DNA from 2 places in the Micromonospora sp. NPDC051543 genome. Region 2 is predicted to be linked to the other one. Evidence: riboswitches for the same ligand, from Rfam matches in the RefSeq annotation. Region 2 holds a riboswitch; the other holds the start of a gene.

Region 1 (9,300 bases), on a different contig from region 2:
CGACCCCGTCTCGACCCGCGACGCGCAGCCGACCGCCGCGGTGCTTGGATCGCCGGCAGTCGTCGCCGGCCCGTCGCCGGCCGTGCCGCAGCCCGCCAGCAGCAGAACCGACCCCAGCAGAAACCTGCCCCAAGTGATCATCGCGCTCCCTCCCACACGGACGTGTCCCGTGCCAGAGAGACACCGGTCGGGCCGGACGGGTTCCCAGGGCCTGTCTCATGAGAACTGGCCCTAGGGGAGCGACCGGGCGATCTCGAGCGCCTCGGCCATGCTGCGCGCGCCCTCCAACCGGTAGGTCACACCGTTCTGCTCCCAGATCAGGGTCGACGCGGCGAGTCGGGCGGTCTCTCGGCGGATCTGCCCTGACCGGTCGACGTAGGACAGCACGTGCGGACCGTCGACCCAGACGGCGAAGTCGCCGTCGACCTGCGTCCACTCCACACCCGGCCGGCTGGTCCGCTTGTGGAAGGTCAGGTCGAGGCGACCGTCGAACGCGTCGAGACGCAGCGCGCCGCCCTCGTACAGCAGCGTCGCGACTCGGTACGCGTCGGTGCCGTCGGGGTCGGCGACCGACACCCGCTCCGGCGGACCGAGCGCGGCGGGCACCCGGACCGGGAAGCGTACCGCCCGCCGCGCCTCGTCCAGGCCGACCGTCCGCAGCGACGGCAGGGGCGACGGCTCGCCCGGGGGTGACGGCGGCGTCGACGACGTGACGATGTCGACGCCGGCGAAGCGCAGCACCTCGCCGACCGCGTCGGCGACGGCCGCACGCATCGGCGGCAGCGCCGCGACCAGCAGGGCAACGACCGCCGCCGCGGCCAGGGAGCGCCACCGACGTCGTCCGCGTACGTCCCCGACGAGCCGGTCGCGCACCCGTGCGGTGACGTCCGGCGTGGCGGGCGTGTCCAGCCAGCCACCGAGGTCACGCAGCTCCGCTTCCAGGCCGTCCCGGGAGAGGTCATCCATGACGCACCTCCTCGTCGGCGAGCAGGGCGCGCAGCTTCGCCAGTGCCCGTGAGGTACGCGACTTCACCGTCCCCCGGGGCCAGCCCAGCATGACGCCCGTCTCCTGCTCGCCGAGATCGAGGAAGAACCGGCAGACGATCACCTCGCGGTCGCGTACCGGCAGTTGCCGCAGGGCCGCCACCAACGCGGCCCGACGCTCGCCGGCCAGGACGGCGTCGACGGCGTCATCCTCGGCGACCTCGGGCGGGGGGTTCGCCGCCGCCCGCAGGACCAGGCCGTCCCGGCGCGTGCGGGAGCGGTGCAGGTTGCGGGTCTCGTTGGCGACGATCGCGAGCAACCAGGAGCGGAAGGACGACTCTCCCCGGTAGCGGGACAGCTTGCGGTAGCCCTTCACGAACGCCTCCTGAACGACGTCCTCGGAGTCCGAACCCGCGCCGAGCAGCACCGCCGTCCGGTACGCGGACGCGGTGTGCCGGGCGACCAGGAGGTCGTACGCCTCCAGGTCACCGGCTCGGGCGCGGGTGACGAGCACGTCGTCGTCCAGGGGAACCTCCGGTCGGACTCGCACTGATGACACCACCCGCGCGCGTCGGGTTCCGTCCCAGCGGAGTCAGATTTCTCCCACCCGCCGTGCAGCCTATTGCCAGGAATCGGTGCTGAACTGGGAGTGGCGTCCAAGGAGAGGGGCTGGGCATGGGCTGGTTCAACCGGCGGTCTCGCGGTGGCGAGGCCACCCCGACGAAGCTGGACCGTGAGGCCACCCGGGAGGATCTCGCCGCGCTGGAGGCGTTCGTCGTCAGTCGGCGGGGTGTGGAGTTCTACCTGGAACCGGAGACGACCGCCACCGACACCACCGTGGTCGCGATCGCCCACGACGGTGAGTGGATCCGTCGCCGCACCGGCACACCCCGTGCGGCGGGCGACATCGCCCGCAAGCACGCGGTGCCGCTGTACGAGGCGGCCCGCACCGGCTACCCGGAGCGGATGCGGGTGTGGAATCGGGCACACCCGGAACGCCACGCCCGCTGAGCCGGTCAGGCCCTGAGCGGGCTCAAGCGGGTTTCGCCTGTCTGAGTGATCGCTGAATGATCGTGAGGACGGATGGAAGGATCAGCTCACCACCGCCGATCGTGGCGGCAGCGTTCACGTCGTGGGGCGTGCCGTCGATGTCGACGACCAGCGCGCCAGCCTCCCTGGCGATGACGACGCCCGCGACGGTGTCCCACGGGTTGTTGTTGAGCATGACGAACGCGTCGATCCGGCCGTGCGCCAACCAGGCGAGATCGATTGCGGCTGACCCGTGCATGCGTATCCGTTGCACGTGCCGGGTGAGCTGCTCGGTGATGGCAAGGCGCTCGATGTTCTTCCGGCTGGCCTCGGCACCGACCGCATAGTCGCCGATGGCGACGACGGCGTCCCGCAGATCGGTGACCTGGCTGGCGCGGATGCTCCGGTTGTCGGCATAGGCGCCGTGCCCCTGAACGGCGTGGTAGCGGGTACCGAGAAACGGAAGGTCGATGACACCAAGGACGGCGTGTGTGCGGTGGATGAGGCCGAGAGAGATCGCGCACAGGGGCGAGCCGTGGATGAAGTTGACGGTGCCGTCGACTGGATCGAGCGCCCAGGTCAGCGCGCTGGTGTCGCCGCTGCTGCCGTACTCCTCACCGAGGAAACCGATGTCAGGTGCCTTGGCGGCCAGGTACTCGCGAACCGCTCGCTCGATGGCGTAATCCACGTCCGAGGCCATGTCGCGGTCACCCTTGAAGGTCAGCGCACCGGGCTGGAGCCTCCGCATCAGGTCGTGTGCCAGGTCGACTGCCTCCTGTGCGAGGGCGAGGAGGTGCGCGAACTCGGTCATAGCTGGCGGCTGCGCTCCCACAGCGAATTGAACATCTCGTCGAATATCGGGTAGAGGCCCGACGGGCTGGCGCTGCGCTCGATGACCAGCGTCGGGCAGTCCACACCGCGCATCTGCGGTAGGTAGTGCTGGACGACGCAGAGTCGACCATCGATCAGGAGGACGTTGGCGCGAATGGACTCGTCGTAGACGCCGATGACGAGGTTGTCTCGGGCGTCCGCGGGGAGCCGGTCACGAATACGGCGAGCCAGGTTCTGAATGTTGAGTTCGGTGAGCGCGCTCAGGTGCCCGTCTGGATAGTCGTCCTCCCGCTCCTGCCGCCTGATCGCCTCGCCGGCCGGGTCAAGGAACAGGCAGCGGAGGCGGGTGCCGGCGGCGAGGAGTCTCAGGAGGCGATTGTCGCCGTACTGCTGACAGATGAGGTTCAGTGACAGCCCGGCCGCTCGGATGTCCGCGGCATGGTCGAAAAGGGCTTGCGGGGGCAGCTCCGCCATGAAATCTGATCGGCTGGAATAGATCGCGCTGACATCAGCGCACTGGTCCCGTACGGCCGTGCCGAGCTGGTGTCCGGCGAGGTCCGGGGCCGGCTCGCGTTCGCCGAGGAGAAGCGTCATTCGTGCGTGGCGTGGCATGGACAGGCCGGTGCAGATGCGGGTGAGGACATCGATGCTGCTGACCCGGCGGGCACCGCTGGTGATCTCGCTGATCTGAGCCTGGCTGAGGCCGGTGGCGACGCCGAGAGTGGTCTGGCTGGCGCGGGTGGCTCGCTGCACGAGGCGAAATACCTGAGCGATGTTGCGAGCGGCCAGGGCGTCGAGCATGTCAGTGGTGTCCCACAACAGGTCGACAGTGGTAAGCGTGGCAGTTGTGCGGACGCTCACGGCTGGCTCCCTTCCTGCTCAAGGGCCGAGGGCCAGCTTATCCAGTAGTGGGATGGCATGCCGGGAGGACATCCGGAGGGCGGATGAAAGTTATCCATCGAGGAATCACCCGCTGTGATGGATCGCTGCGATTGTGGTGAGCAAGGTCGTGGTGTGAGTCTGCGGTCCCGCCCCCACCTGCCCATGCGCCCCGCCTGGTTGTGCCGCAACTGTGCCGCAGCTTGGCCATGCTCCCGCGCGCAACTCGATCTCGTCGCCGAGTTCTACGGTCACTCGCTGGCGCTGGCTCTCTACCTCACGTCCTGCATGAACGAGGCCATCCACGACTTGTACGGTCTCGGCGGTCGCCCCGACCTTGCCCTGATGCACGCGCGTTTCCTCGGCTGGCTGTCGTTGACTCGCCGGCCGCGTCGCTTCAACCATGAGTGACTCGCCCCGATATCTTCGCAGGTCAATGTGGTGCTCGGGGCCGGGCGGCGCCGGGGTCCGCGTTGACCGGCAGCGTCAGGGTGTGGCAGCATTCGCGGCCTGACGGCAGTGAAGGAAGTCGGTGCGAATCCGACGCGGTCCCGCCACTGTCACCGGGGAGTGATCCCCCCTCGCGAGTCACGGCCGTGTGTCTGCGGTTGGAAGGCCGGGGGAGAGCGTCGATCCGGAAGCCAGGATACTTCGGCCGTCGGGACGTACCCCAGGGCGTGGACACCCGAGGAGGACCCGATGACGCATGGCGTCTCCATCATCGACGGCCGCTGCCGTTCCCCGCACCGCGGCCGTGCTGTCGCCGCGATCGGCATCGACTCCGTTCACCGCTGAGTTCCGCGCCACGCCACCCGTCGCCGCCGGCCCCGTGCCGGTGAGCGGTCCGGGTCGCGGCGCCCGCTGAACCCCGCGCCCACCCGCACGTCGTCGCCGAATCGCTTCCGCGAGAGCGCCGACGTTACCGTCCGGAGCCTGCCGTGCGCATTCTGCTGCTCTCCACCGCCGACACCGACCTGCTGGCCGCCCGCGCCAGCGACGCCGACTACCGGCTCGCCAACCCCGCCCGGGTGGCGGCCGACGAGGTGCCCGCCCTGCTCGACGGGGTCGACCTCGCCGTCGTACGCCTGCTCGGCGGTCGGCAGGCGTGGCCGGACGGCCTCGCCGCCGTGCTCGCCAGCGGCGTGCCCACGGTCGTCCTCGGCGGCGAGGCGCTGCCGGACGCGGAGCTGATGGCGGTCTCCACGGTGCCGTCCGGGGTGGTCGCCCAGGCCCTCGCGTACCTGGTCGAGGGCGGGCCGGACAACCTGGGGGAGCTGGCCCGGTTCCTCTCCGACACGGTCCTGCTCACCGGGGAGGGATTCGCACCGCCCGCGCCGACCCCGGCATACGGCGTGTACGGCGAGCACCCCACCGAAGCGGGTCGGCCCACCATCGGAATCGTCTTCTACCGGGCGCATGCCCTGGCCGGCAACACCGCGTTCGTCGACGTGCTGGCCGAGGCGGTCCGCGCGGCCGGCGGCAACCCACTGCCGATCTTCTGCGGCTCGCTGCGCGGGCTGACCACCGGCGCCGGGCCGCTCGGGCTGTTCGCCCGCTGTGACGCGTTGCTGGTCACCGTCCTCGCGGCCGGCGGCGCGGTCGCGGCGGACGCTTCCTCCGGCGGCGACGAGGACGCCTGGGACGTCGGCGCGCTCGCCGCCCTGGACGTGCCGGTCATCCAGGCGCTCTGCCTCACCAGCACGCGCGAGCAGTGGGCCGCCAGCGACGCCGGACTGTCCCCGCTGGACGCGGCGATGCAGGTGGCAATCCCCGAGTTCGACGGCCGGATCGTCACGGTGCCGTTCTCGTTCAAGCAGGTCGACGCCGACGGGCTCTCGGTGTACGCCGCCGACCCCGAGCGGGCCGCCCGCGTCGCCGGCATCGCGGTGCGTCACGCCCGGCTGCGCGACGTGCCGAACGCCGAGAAGCGGATCGCCGTGGTGCTCAGCTCGTACCCCACCAAGCACTCGCGCGTCGGCAACGCCGTCGGGTTGGACACCCCGGCCTCGGCGGTCCGGCTGTTCGCCGCGCTCGCCGAGGCGGGCTACGACCTCGGCGGCTCCCCGCCGCCCACGGACGGTGACGCGCTGATCCACGCGCTGATCGCCGCCGGCGGGCACGACGTGGAGTGGCTCACCCCGGAGCAGTTGGCCGCCGCCGAGGCCCGGATACCGGGGCAGACGTACCGGCGCTGGTTCGAGGCGGTCCCGGTCGAGCTGCGCGAACGGATGCGGCAGCACTGGGGCGAGCCGCCCGGCGAGCTGTACACCGACGGCGGGGACATCGTGCTGGCCGGGCTGCGCTTCGGCAACGTGGCGCTGCTGATCCAGCCGCCGCGTGGCTTCGGGGAGAACCCGATCGCCATCTACCACGACCCGGACCTGCCGCCGAGCCACCACTACCTGGCCGCGTACCGCTGGCTCGCCGCGCCGGTCGCGGACGGCGGCTTCGGCGCGGACGCCGTGGTACACCTGGGCAAGCACGGCACCCTGGAGTGGCTGCCCGGCAAGGGCCTCGGCCTGGCCGCCGACTGCGCGCCCGACGCGGTCCTCGCGGACCTGCCGCTGGTCTACCCGTTCATCGTCAACGACCCCGGCGAGGGCACCCAGGCCAAGCGGCGGGCACACGCCGTGGTCATCGACCACCTGGTGCCGCCGATGGCCCGCGCCGAGACCTACGGCGACCTGGCCAAACTGGAGCAACTGCTCGACGAGTACGCCACCGTGCAGGCGCTCGACCCGGCCAAGGTACCGACCGTGCGGGCGCAGATCTGGGACCTGGTCCGCGCCGCCGAACTGCACCACGACCTGCACACCGAGGCGATGCCCGACGCGGACGACTTCGACGACTTCGTGCTGCACCTCGACGGCTACCTGTGCGAGGTCAAGGACGTGCAGATCCGCGACGGCCTGCACATCCTCGCCGAAGCGCCCACCGGAGAGCCCCGCGTCAACCTCGTCCTCGCGGTGCTGCGCGCCCCGCAGATCTGGGGCGGCGCCCAGGCCCTGCCCGGCCTGCGGCAGGCCCTCGCCGCCGCGTACGCCCTCGACGAGCAGGAACTGCTCGCGACGCCGGGCCAGCGGGTCGCCCTGCCGGCCGCGTTGACCGACGCGGTGGACGGGCCGGCCGGCACCGCCGCCGATGCCGTCGACCTGATCGAAGCCCTCGCCCGGCGGCTGGCCATCGGCATGGAGACCCTGGGCTGGAGCGCCGAGACGGCCGAGGCGGTCGTCGCCGAGGTGACCGGCCAGCCGATCCCGGAGGCCGCCAAGGTGCTGCACTTCGCCGCGACCGAGCTGGTGCCCCGGCTGGAGCGCACCACGGACGAGCTGCGCAACACCCTCGGCGCGCTCGACGGTCGGTTCGTGCCGCCAGGCCCGTCCGGCTCACCCACCCGGGGCCTGGTCAACGTGCTGCCCACCGGCCGGAACTTCTACTCCGTCGACCCGAAGGCCATCCCCAGCCGCAACGCCTGGGACGTCGGCGTGGCCCTGGCCGACTCGCTGCTGGCCCGGCACCTCGCCGACACCGGCGCGTACCCCCGCTCGGTGGGCTTGACCGTGTGGGGCACCAGCGCGATGCGCACCCAGGGCGATGACATCGCCGAGGTGCTCGCGCTGCTGGGCTGCCGGCCGGTGTGGGACGAGCGGTCCCGGCGGGTCACCGGCGTCGAGGTGGTGCCGACCGCCGAGCTGGGTCGACCCCGCGTCGACGTCACCGTGCGGATCTCCGGCTTCTTCCGCGACGCGTTTCCGCACGTGGTGGCGCTGCTCGACGACGCCGTCCGGCAGGTCGCCGCCCTCGACGAGCCGGACGAGGAGAACTACCTGCGGGCGCACGTCACCGCCGACGTGGCCGAGCACGGCGACGAGCGGCGGGCCACCGCCCGCATCTTCGGCTCCAAACCCGGCGCGTACGGGGCGGGCCTGCTGCCGTTGATCGACGCCCGTACGTGGCGCAGCGACGCCGACCTGGCCGAGGTGTACGCGGTGTGGGGTGGCTACGCGTACGGCCGGGGCCTGGACGGTCGGGAGGCGCGCGCCGACATGGAACGCTCGTTCGCCCGGATCTCGGTCGCGGTGAAGAACCAGGACACCCGCGAGCACGACATCGTCGACTCCGACGACTACTTCCAGTACCACGGCGGGATGGTGGCGATGGTCCGTCACCTCACCGGCACGTCCCCGGCCGCGTACGTGGGCGACTCGGCCATGCCGCACGACGTACGGACCCGCACGCTGGGCGAGGAGACCCGGCGGGTGTTCCGGGCCCGGGTGGTCAACCCGAAGTGGATCGCCGCGATGCGCCGGCACGGCTACAAGGGCGCGTTCGAGCTGGCCGCCACCGTGGACTACCTGTTCGGCTACGACGCCACCGCCGGCGTGGTGGACGACTGGATGTACGAGCACCTGGCCGCCGCCTACCTGTTCGACGACACCACCCGGGAGTTCCTGGCGCGGTCCAACCCGTGGGCGTTGCGCGGCATCACCGAGCGGCTGTTGGAGGCCGCCGACCGGGGGCTGTGGGCCAAGCCCGAGCCGGCCACCCTGGACCGCCTGCGCGACGAGTACCTGGCCAGCGAGGGCGACCTGGAGGACAAGGCGTGAGCGCGAGGAGTGAGCCGGTTTTGCGAGCCCCGCAGTCGCGATCCAAGGAGGCTCAGTGAGCGCGAGGAGTGAGCCGGTTTTGCGAGCCCCGCAGTCGCGAACGGAAGAAGGCCCAGCATGAGTGCCACCTATCCGTTCAGCGCCGTGCTCGGCATGGCCGACATGCGGCTCGCGTTGCTGCTCAACGCCGTCTCCCCGGCGATCGGCGGGGTCCTGGTGCGGGGTGAGAAGGGCACCGCGAAGTCGACCGCCGTCCGTGCCCTCGCGGCGCTGCTGCCCCCGGTGCGTCGGGTCGCCGGCTGCCGCTTCGGGTGTGATCCGGCCGAACCCGACCCGGGCTGCCCGGACGGGCCGCACCCGCTCGGGGCGGCCGCCGAGACTGGGCCGGCGCGCCTCGTGGAACTGCCCGTCGGCGCGGCCGAGGACCGGGTCGTCGGGTCGCTGGACCTGGAGAAGGCCCTCGGCGAGGGCGTCCGCGCCTTCGAACCGGGCCTGCTCGCCGCCGCCCACCGGGGCGTGCTCTACGTGGACGAGGTCAACCTGCTGCACGATCACCTCGTCGACCTGCTGCTGGACGCGGCGGCGATGGGCCGCAGCCACGTCGAGCGCGAGGGCGTGTCGGTGAGCCACGCCGCCCGGTTCCTGCTGGTCGGCACTATGAACCCGGAGGAGGGGGAGCTGCGCCCGCAGCTGCTCGACCGGTTCGGGCTGACCGTGGAGGTGAACGCCAGCCGGGACCCGGAGATCCGGGTGGAGGTCGTGCGCCGCCGGCTCGCCGCCGACGCCGACCCGGTCGGGTTCGCCGCCCGCTGGGCCGACGCCGACGCCGAGATCGCCGCCCAGGTGGCCTCCGCCCGCCGCCGGCTTCCCGGGGTACGCCTGCCCGACGCCGCGCTGCGGCAGATCGCCGAGGTGTGCGCGGCGTTCGACGTGGACGGGATGCGCGCCGACATCGTCACCGCGCGTACCG
Region 2 (9,300 bases):
CAGACCGCGCTGGGCCCGCAGACCGCGCTGGGCCCGCCGACCTCGCTGCCCCGGATCTGGGGCAGCTCGACAGGAGCCGTGGTAGACCCTCGTCACCCGTCCGCCGGTGCCGGCGCCGCGCCCAGGTGGATCTGCCAGCGGGGGCCGTGGCCGGTGAGCCGGACGATCGCCAGCGGCGCGACGTCGAACTGCCGGTACGTCGCCAGCGGCAGATCCAGGGCATGCACCAGCGCGACCCGGATCACGAGCGGGTGGGTGACGGCGATGACCCGTCGGCCGCTCCCGCGCTGCGCGTCCAGCCACCGACCGACGCGCTGGCGCACCGCGACGATCGACTCACCGCCGTGCGGTGCGGCGTCCGGCGTGGACAGCCACTCGCGCAGCGCGTCCGGCCGCTCCGCCGCGATCTCCGCGAGGGGCCGGCCCGACCAGTCGCCGTAGTCACAGTCGGTCAGGGCCGCCACGACGGTGGGCGCGAGCCCGAGAACCTCGGCGGTCTCGACGGCCGCCGCCGCGGGGCTGGACAGGCACGCCGCCGCGTCGCCTTCACGCCGGCCGGTACCACTGGGGGACAGGGCGAGGGCGGCACGCCGGCCGCCCTCGTCCAGGCTGTCGTTCCCGCCGAACCGGGCCTGCCGCAGGGCGGCGGTGTGACCGTGGGCGACCAGCCGCAGGCTGGTGGCGCTCACCCGGCCAGTCGTGCGTCGGCGACCGCGCGCTGGCGGTGCATCAGGGCGGCGAAGAGCAGGCCGATCCCGGTCCACAGCACCATCTGGGTGCCGAGCGAGGCGAGCCGGAAGCTCCACAGCAGCGTCGCGGGGAAGTCGCCGGGGACCTCCTGGAACGACGGCAGCACCACATAGGACACGACGGTGACCAGCAGGAAACCGCCGACCGCCGCGCTGGCCCGCAGCCACACCGGCGCGTGCTCACCCACCGATCGGTAGCCGAGCGAACCGGACCAGACCGCGACCAGCCCGAGTACCACCATCAGCAGGTAGGTGACCGTGCGCTGGTTGATGGTGGACGGGTCGCCGACGGCCGGCGGATTCGGCGGGTACTTGAGGAACGGCACGATCACCGCGCCGAGCAGCGCACCGCCGGCCAGCAACAGCCCGGACCGTCCGTCGTCGGCGGTCCGCCGACGACGGGCCAGCAGGACGTACGCGCTGGCCAGCAGGCCGCCCATGGCGGTGCCGAAGAGGCCGGTGGCCAGGAACAGGCCGCCGCGTTGGCCGTTGCGGCCGACCAGGGCCTCCTCGCCGTGCTGGTGCCCGTCGGTGGTGGCCTCGGCGTGCTGGTGCCCGTCGGCGACGGGCTCGGCCTGGGTGGCCGCCTCCTCGATGGCGATGGCCGCTTCGACGTGTGGTTCGCCGACGACGTAGGCGAACGTCCCGGCGAGCAGGCCGGCCACCAGGCCGGCGAGGAGCCCGCGCAGCAGGACCGTGACGAACGTGGGTGCGGTGCCGGTGCCGGTCAGTGGCACGGGACACCGAGCAGGTGCCGGCCGTCGTGCATCAGCTCGTGCAGGTACATCCCGCTACGCGAGACCGCCCCCTGGTCGAAGGCGACGAGGTAGGTCAGCAGGGCGAGCACGGCGACGGTGGCCAGGACCGTCCACAGGAGACGGGTCGGGACAGCGGGGTGAGCCAGCGGCTGGCTGGACGTGGAGCTGGACATGCGAGCACGAACCTCCTCGGGGATGACGCGTCCCCATCGCAAGGCTGCGGACGACCGAGCGTCCTGGCTCGCGCCCCCCGGGCTGGGGGGCGCTCACAGTGGCGCGACCGCGCCGGATTCTCACCGGCTTCCCTCGCGTCGCCGCAGATAGTGGGTCGACCGTATCGGTGCCGGTTCGCCTCGGTCAAGCCGATGGCGACGGTCGGGGCGTCACCGCCCCACCGGCCGGCTCCGAGCCGATCGACGAGGGTCGTCATCGGCGACCGCGACACGCCGAACCCGACATGTGGGGTGTGACAAACGTGCTCGCCCCTATATATGGTGTCGACCGCAGCTGGTTCGTCCACTCCTGGTGAGTGGTCGAGGCAAGAGGGAACCCGGTGGAAGTCCGGGACTGTCCCGCAGCGGTGAGTGGGAACGACCGCCGTCATCAGCACTGGGCCATCGGCCTGGGAAGCGACGGCCAGTAGGTGACCGGGCAGGCCCGGTGGCGCCCGCGAGTCCGAAGACCTGCCAGCGCGCCGCGTACCCGAACCTCGGGTGCGCGGCGGTCCGAGGCCGCGTGGAACGGCTGACGCCACCTGCCCCACGCCCGCGCTGGCGTGGCGTCGACGGCGTCCGTCTCCTCGCGTCCGAGGGCCTTCGAGGTCTCGAACTCCCGAGGAGTGAGTGGTGACAGTCACCGAGGTGGTCCCGGTCGGCGGCGAGGCCGCGCGGCGGACCCCGATGCAGGTGCGCAAGCGTGACGGCGGCACCGAGGCCGTGGACGTGAACAAGATCGTCCGGGCGGTCGAGCGGTGGGCCGACGACCTGACCGAGGTCGACCCGATGCGGGTGGCCACCCGTACGATCAGCGGCCTCTACGACGGCGCGACGACCGCCGAGCTGGACCGGCTGTCCATCCAGACGGCGGCCGAGATGATCGGTACGGAGCCGCAGTACTCGCGCCTGGCCGCGCGGCTGTTGGCCGGCTACGTCGACAAGGAGGTGCGGCGCCAGGGCATCACCTCGTTCAGCGCGGCGATCCGGGCCGGCCACGCCGAGGGTCTGATCGGTGACGAGACCGCCGCGTTCGTCGCCGCGCACGCGGAGACGTTCGACGACGCCGTCGACCCCGACGGCGACCGGCGCTTCGAGTACTTCGGCCTGCGCACCGTCTACGACCGGTACCTGCTGCGTCACCCCACCACCCGGCTCGTGCTGGAGACCCCGCAGTACTGGCTGCTGCGGGTGGCCTGCGGCCTGTCCCGTACGCCGGACGAGGCGGTCGACTTCTACCGGCTGATGTCCAGTCTCGCCTATCTGCCCAGCTCGCCGACCCTGTTCAACTCCGGCACCCGACACACTCAGATGTCCTCGTGCTATCTCGTGGACTCGCCGCGCGACGAACTGGACTCGATCTACGCGCGCTACGCCCAGGTCGCCAACCTGTCCAAGTTCGCCGGTGGCATCGGCATCGCGTTTTCCCGGATCCGGTCCCGCGGCGCGTTGATCCGGGGCACGAACGGGCAGTCCAACGGCATCGTGCCGTGGCTGCGCACACTGGACGCGAGCGTCGCGGCGGTCAACCAGGGCGGGCGGCGAAAGGGCGCGGCCTGCGTCTACCTGGAGCCGTGGCACCCGGACATCGAGGAGTTCCTCCAGCTCCGGGACAACACGGGCGAGGACGCCCGGCGTACGCACAATCTCAACCTGGCCAACTGGGTTCCGGACGAGTTCATGCGCCGGGTCGAGGCCGACGAGATGTGGTCGCTGTTCGACCCCGACGAGGTGCCCGAACTGCCCGACCTGTGGGGCGAGCGGTTCGACGCCGCGTACCGGGCCGCCGAGGCGCAGGGCCGCTACGTGCGGCAGCTGCCGGCCCGTGAGCTGTACGGGAAGATGATGCGGACCCTGGCCCAGACCGGCAACGGCTGGATGACCTTCAAGGACGCGGCCAACCGGCTGTGCAACCAGACGGCCGAGTCGGGCAACGTGGTGCACCTCTCCAACCTCTGCACCGAGATCATCGAGGTGTCCAGCGACGACGAGACCGCCGTGTGCAACCTCGGCTCGGTGAACGTCGCCGCCCACCTGACCGACGACGGCATCGACTGGGAACGGCTGCGCGCCACGGTTCGGACGGCGGTGACGTTCCTCGACCGGGTCATCGACATCAACTACTACCCGACCCCGCAGGCGGCGGCGAGCAATCCCCGTTGGCGGCCGGTCGGGCTCGGGCTGATGGGGTTGCAGGACGTGTTCTTCGCGCTGCGGCTGCCGTTCGACGCGCCGGCCGCGCGGGAGCTGTCCACCCGGATCAGCGAGGAGCTGTACCTCACCGCGCTGGAGACCTCCGCCGACCTGGCCCGCGACTTCGGCGCCCACCCGGCGTTCGCGCAGACCCGGGCCGCCCGGGGCCAGCTCCAACCCGACCTCTGGGGCGTCGAGGGTACGCAGACCGCGCGCTGGACCGCGCTGCGTCAGCAGGTGCGGGAGTACGGGCTGCGCAACTCGCTGCTGGTGGCGGTCGCGCCCACCGCGACGATCGCGTCGATCGCCGGCTGCTACGAGTGCGTCGAGCCGCAGGTGTCCAATCTGTTCAAGCGCGAGACGCTGTCGGGGGAGTTCCTCCAGGTCAACACCGCTCTCGTACGCGAGTTGAAGGCCCGCGGCCTGTGGACCGAGCAGATCCGGTCGGCGATCAAGCGGGCCGAGGGCTCGGTGCAGTCCGTCGTGGAGCTGCCGGCCGACGTGCGGGAGCTGTTCCGCACCGCGTGGGAGCTGCCGCAGCGGGCGCTGATCGACCTGGCCGCCGCCCGCGCTCCGTTCATCGACCAGTCCCAGTCGCTGAACCTGTTCCTGGCCTCGCCCACCATCGGCAAGCTCTCCTCGATGTACCTGTACGCCTGGAAGACCGGTCTGAAGACGACCTACTACCTGCGGTCCCGGCCGGCCACCCGGATCCAGCAGGCCACCGTCAGCGCGGTGCCGCCCCTCGCCCCCCTCGCCGCCGTCGCGGTCGATGCCGAGGCGTTGGCCTGCTCGCTGGAGAACCCCGAGTCGTGCGAGGCGTGCCAGTGACCGTCGCCGACACCACCACGGACAGCACCACCGACGCGAGGACCACGCACATGCTGCTCGACCCCGGGATGGACCTGACTCTCCGTCCGATGCGCTACCCGCACTTCTTCGACCGGTTCCGGGACGCCATCCGCAACACGTGGACGGTCGAGGAGGTCGACCTGCACGCCGACCTCGCCGACCTGGACCGGCTGTCGGCGGCCGAGCGGCACCTGGTCAGCCGCCTCGTCGCGTTCTTCGCCACCGGCGACACGATCGTCGCCAACAACCTCGTGCTCAACCTGTACCAGCACGTCAACAGCCCGGAAGGTCGGCTCTACCTGTCGCGGCAGCTGTTCGAGGAGGCCGTGCACGTCCAGTTCTACCTGAACCTGCTCGACACGTACGTGCCCGACGAGGCCGAGCGGTTCGAAGCCTTCGCCGCCATCGAGAACATTCCGTCGATCCGTCGCAAGGCCGAGTTCTGCTTCCGCTGGATCGACTCGCTGGGCGACCTGCGGGAGCTGCGCACGCGCGAGGACCGGCGGTCGTTCCTGCTCAACCTGATCTGCTTCGCCGCCTGCATCGAGGGGTTGTTCTTCTACGGCGCGTTCGCGTACGTCTACTTCCTGCGCTCGCGTGGCCTGCTGCACGGGCTGGCGTCGGGGACCAACTGGGTGTTCCGCGACGAGTCCATGCACATGGCGTTCGCGTTCGACGTCGTCGACACCGTACGTGCCGAGGAGCCCGACCTGTTCGACGACGACCTGGCCGACCAGGTCCGCCGGATGCTCACCGAGGCGGTCGAGTGCGAGGTCCAGTTCGCCGAGGACCTGGTGGGCCAGGGGGTGCCCGGCCTCACCCTGGCGGACATGCGCCAGTACCTGCAGCACGTCGCCGACCGCCGGCTCGCCCAGCTCGGGATCGCGCCGCACTACGGGTCGGCCAATCCGTTCGCCTTCATGGAGCTGCAGGACGTGCAGGAGCTGTCCAACTTCTTCGAGCGGCGGGTGTCGGCGTACCAGGTCGGGGTGACCGGCACGGTCGCCTTCGACGACGACTTCTAGAACCTTTAGAACCCCCACCCCACCCCCGGCCCCGCCCCGTCGATCATGAACTCGTTGCTCCCTATCGGCGTGTCGGGGGCATTGACTTCATGATCGACGTCGGCGGCGGACGGGGTGTGGGGATGGGGTGGGGGTGTTTTTGGGGGTGGGGAACCCGGGGGAGTTGGTTAGGCGGGGGCGCAGGTGGGGGTGGTGGTCGGGGGACTGCTTGAGGTGGTGGAGCTGAGGTAGCCCGCGGTGGTCGAGGTTCCCGGGGCGAGCTGGCCGTTGTAGGCGGCGTTCGCGACGGTCACCTGGCTACCTGACTGGGTGAGGGTGCCGTTCCAGACCTGGGACACCGTCTGCCCGCTGGCGAGCGTCCAGGTGACCCGCCAGCCGTTGAGCGCCGACGATCCGGAGTTGGTGACCGTCAACCGTCCCTCGAAACCGCCCTGCCAGGTGTTCACCACGGTGTTGGTGACCGCGCAGGACGTCCCGGCCGGGCTCGTCGGCGTCGGCGTGGGAGTGGGAGTGGGGGTGGTCGTGGGCGTCGGAATGGGCGTCGGCGTCGGGTCCGCGGTCGGGCTCGGCGTCGGCGTCGGCGTCGGGGTGGGCGTGGTGCCGTTGGCCTGGAACTGCCACCAGTTGAGGTTGAACAGGGTGCCGCTGCCGCCGGTGAACCGCAGGTACAGGTCCTGGGTGCCGGTGGCGCCGGAGATCGGGCAGGAGACGGTCTGCCACGTCTGCCACGCACCGGTGCCGGGTACCGCGCAGCTGCCCACCCGGGTACCGGTGGGGCTACCGAGGCGCAGTTCGATCGTGCCGCCGGACGTGGCCGAGGCGACCCGCGCGGAGAAGGACGTCGCGCCCGTACCGAAGCCGACGCCCTTGACCTTGATGTAGTCCCCGTTCTCGATCCACCCGACGTTCATCCCGCCCTCGCTGGCCGGCTCGGTCTCGATGCCGGAGCCCCAGGCGATGGTCTCGGCCTCCTGCCGCACGTACGGGTTCAGCGTGCCGATCTGCGGCGCGCCCGTCGTGGTCATGTTGATCGTCGGGATGGTGCCGTTGGTGTTGTACGTGAACTTCTCCACGGCCACCGAACGGGTGTAACCGCCACCGCCCGGCAGCGCCCCGTTGTGGTAGAAGAAGTACGAGCCGCCGCTGAAGTCGATGACTCCCGGGTGGTTGGTGAAGCTCGCGCCCTGGCGGGGCATGACCGTGCCGCGATAGGTCCACGGGCCGGTCGGGCCGGTGGCGGTCGAGTATCCGATGAACTCGGAGCAGCACTCCGCCGCGAACACGTTGTAGTAGATGCCGTTGCGCTTGTAGACCCAGGGGCCCTCCTCGTAGAGGGTGGGCCGGCTCGCGTTGCCGCTGCGGGCTCCGAACCCGGCGGTGGTGAGCGGGATCTTGGTGGCGCTGCCGCTGTAGGAGATCATGTCGGCGTTCAGCCGGACGTACCACAGGTTCGGGTTGCCCCAGTACAGGTACGCCTGACCGTCGTCGTCGACGAAGACCGTGGGGTCGATCTCGCCGTTGCCCACCAGGGGACGGCCGATGGCGTCCCGGAACGGGCCGGTGGGGCTGTCGGCGACCGCGACGCCGATGGCCATCGAGTTGGTGGCCCGGGCGGTGACCGGCACGTACCAGTAGAACTTGCCGTTGCGGGCGACGACCTGACCGGCCCAGGCGTTGGCGCTCGCCCAACTGAAGGTGGCGACGCTCAACGGTGAGCCGTGGTCGGTCCAGTTGACCATGTCGGCCGACGACCACACCCGCCAGTCCTTCATGGTGAAGTACGTCGAGCCGTCCTCGTCGTGGCCGGTGTAGAGGTAGACCCGTCCGTTGTGGACCAGGGGCGCCGGGTCGGCCGTGTAGATGTGTTGGACGATGGGGTTGTCCGCGCGGGCGGCCGTGGCCGGCATCAGCGTCGTGACGAGCAGCAGGCTCGCGAGCCAGGCGAGGCCGCGCCGGAGCCGGGTCTTGGTCCGCGGTGGCGGTGTGGGGCGCATCGGTACCTCCAGGGTGGGTCACGACGGGCGGGCGGCCCGCCGCATGCGCTGGCGGCGTGTCGCGGTGTCGTCGCGGGTCGTTCGGGTGGGGCTGCGGCGGTGCCGCGAGCACGGCAGGAGCGGCTCGGGTGTCCACCCTGGCTCCCGCGTGCGGCGGCCCGCCGTCGCCGACGGCGGTGGTCAACGTCCCTGAGGGGAGGCCCGGTCACCCACCAGCGGGCGTTGGTCATGCACTGCTCCATCGACCTCGGCGGATCGAGTGGAGCGGTGAAGCGTGCCCTTCGCCTCTGCGGCCCGAGGGTAGTCTGTTATCGCTAACATTCTCAAGCGATGGATGGATCTGGATTTCTCGCCGACGTCACGGACGGGTCGGCGTGGGGTCGTACCAGGGGTCGACGGAGCGGTCAGCGCTGCAGCCGGGTCGGGCTTCCCGGTCCGCTGCGGCGCACGAGCCACGCCTCCGTGATGTGCGTGAACATCGCCTGGGCGGCACCGTCCGGGTCGTGGGCGGCGATGCGCTCGTAGATGCGCCGGTGCCCCTGGTTCGACGCCACGCACATGGCCCGCTCGGGCTTGCCCATGTACCGGGCGGTGTTGACGACCTGACTCTCCAGCGAACGGACGACGCCCCGGGCGATGCGGTTCCCGGACGCCTGCATGACCGTGTCGTGGAAGGCGCGGTCGTGCTCCTGGTAGGTGACGTGGTCGTCGACCAGCTCGTCCATGCGGTCCACCAGGGCGCGTAGCCGGTCGATCGTCGCCTCGTCGGCGAGGCGGGCGGCCACGTTGGCCATGTCGGACTCCAGGACCCGGCGGGTGACCACCAGGTCGTCCAGGATCGCCAGGGTGTCGTCCTCGGCGATGGTCGCCGCGAGGACGAGTTCGTCGAGCATGTCCCACGACGAGGGCGGGGTCACGAGCGTTCCGCTGCCCTGGCGGACCTGCACGAGCCCCTTCTCCTGCAGGATCTTCACGGCCTCGCGGATGACGGTGCGGCTCACCGAGAAGGCCTCGCAGAGCACCGGCTCGGGGGGCAGTGGCGTGCCCGAGGGGTGTGCTCCCTGGACGATGCGGGTCACCAACTCGGCCGTGATCGCCTGGGCCAGATTCGTCGGGCGACGCGTCCAGGTCGGCGTCGCCGTGCCGTTGACGGCCGACCGGTTCGATGTCGTCACGTTCACCTCCGCGTAGCCGCGGGAGCGGGCCCACGAGTCCGCCCCAGTGTACGGGCAACCGTTGACGTCAGACGTCATACGAGTTACGTTCTCGTCAATCTTGCATCGACGGCCGTTTCCAGGCCACTCCCCATATGAAGGTGAGCAACGATGAAGCAACGAGCAGTGTGGTCAGCGGTCCTCGTTGCAGGGCTGGCCCTGACAGGCTGTGGAAGCGCGACAGGTTCGGGTTCATCGTCCGGAGGCTCGGACAAGAAGCTGGTCGTCTGGGACTGGAAGTCCGGCGAGGCCAGCTCCGCCCAGTACGTGGAGAAGGCCAAGGCCGACTTCGCCAAGAAGCAC

The links. Region 2 has a riboswitch for cobalamin ahead of ACIA3K_RS07210 (ribonucleoside-diphosphate reductase subunit alpha). Riboswitches for the same ligand answer to the same signal wherever they lie in the genome.
Region 1: linked by a shared signal. The riboswitch ahead of cobN (cobaltochelatase subunit CobN) and the one ahead of ACIA3K_RS07210 (ribonucleoside-diphosphate reductase subunit alpha) in region 2 are both predicted to bind cobalamin.

The regions. Positions count from the first base shown of each region.
Region 1 covers NZ_JBITDT010000001.1:246,337-255,636, reverse strand. Annotated here, with positions in the region: gene ACIA3K_RS01290 (hypothetical protein) at 1-141, opposite strand, end outside; gene ACIA3K_RS01285 (hypothetical protein) at 232-966, opposite strand; gene ACIA3K_RS01280 (RNA polymerase sigma factor) at 959-1,534, opposite strand; gene ACIA3K_RS01275 (hypothetical protein) at 1,660-1,995, shown strand; gene ACIA3K_RS01270 (inositol monophosphatase family protein) at 2,018-2,824, opposite strand; gene ACIA3K_RS01265 (DUF5919 domain-containing protein) at 2,821-3,705, opposite strand; gene ACIA3K_RS01260 (hypothetical protein) at 3,859-4,134, shown strand; cobalamin riboswitch at 4,246-4,375, shown strand; gene cobN (cobaltochelatase subunit CobN) at 4,662-8,330, shown strand; partial or broken gene ACIA3K_RS01250 (magnesium chelatase subunit D family protein) at 8,448-9,300, shown strand, end outside.
Region 2 covers NZ_JBITDT010000003.1:312,622-321,921, reverse strand. Annotated here, with positions in the region: gene ACIA3K_RS07225 (histidine phosphatase family protein) at 93-689, opposite strand; gene ACIA3K_RS07220 (CbtA family protein) at 686-1,486, opposite strand; gene ACIA3K_RS07215 (CbtB domain-containing protein) at 1,477-1,680, opposite strand; cobalamin riboswitch at 1,739-1,812, opposite strand; cobalamin riboswitch at 1,999-2,213, shown strand; gene ACIA3K_RS07210 (ribonucleoside-diphosphate reductase subunit alpha) at 2,407-4,743, shown strand; gene ACIA3K_RS07205 (ribonucleotide-diphosphate reductase subunit beta) at 4,794-5,789, shown strand; gene ACIA3K_RS07200 (family 43 glycosylhydrolase) at 5,957-7,783, opposite strand; gene ACIA3K_RS07195 (FadR/GntR family transcriptional regulator) at 8,188-8,958, opposite strand; gene ACIA3K_RS07190 (ABC transporter substrate-binding protein) at 9,109-9,300, shown strand, end outside.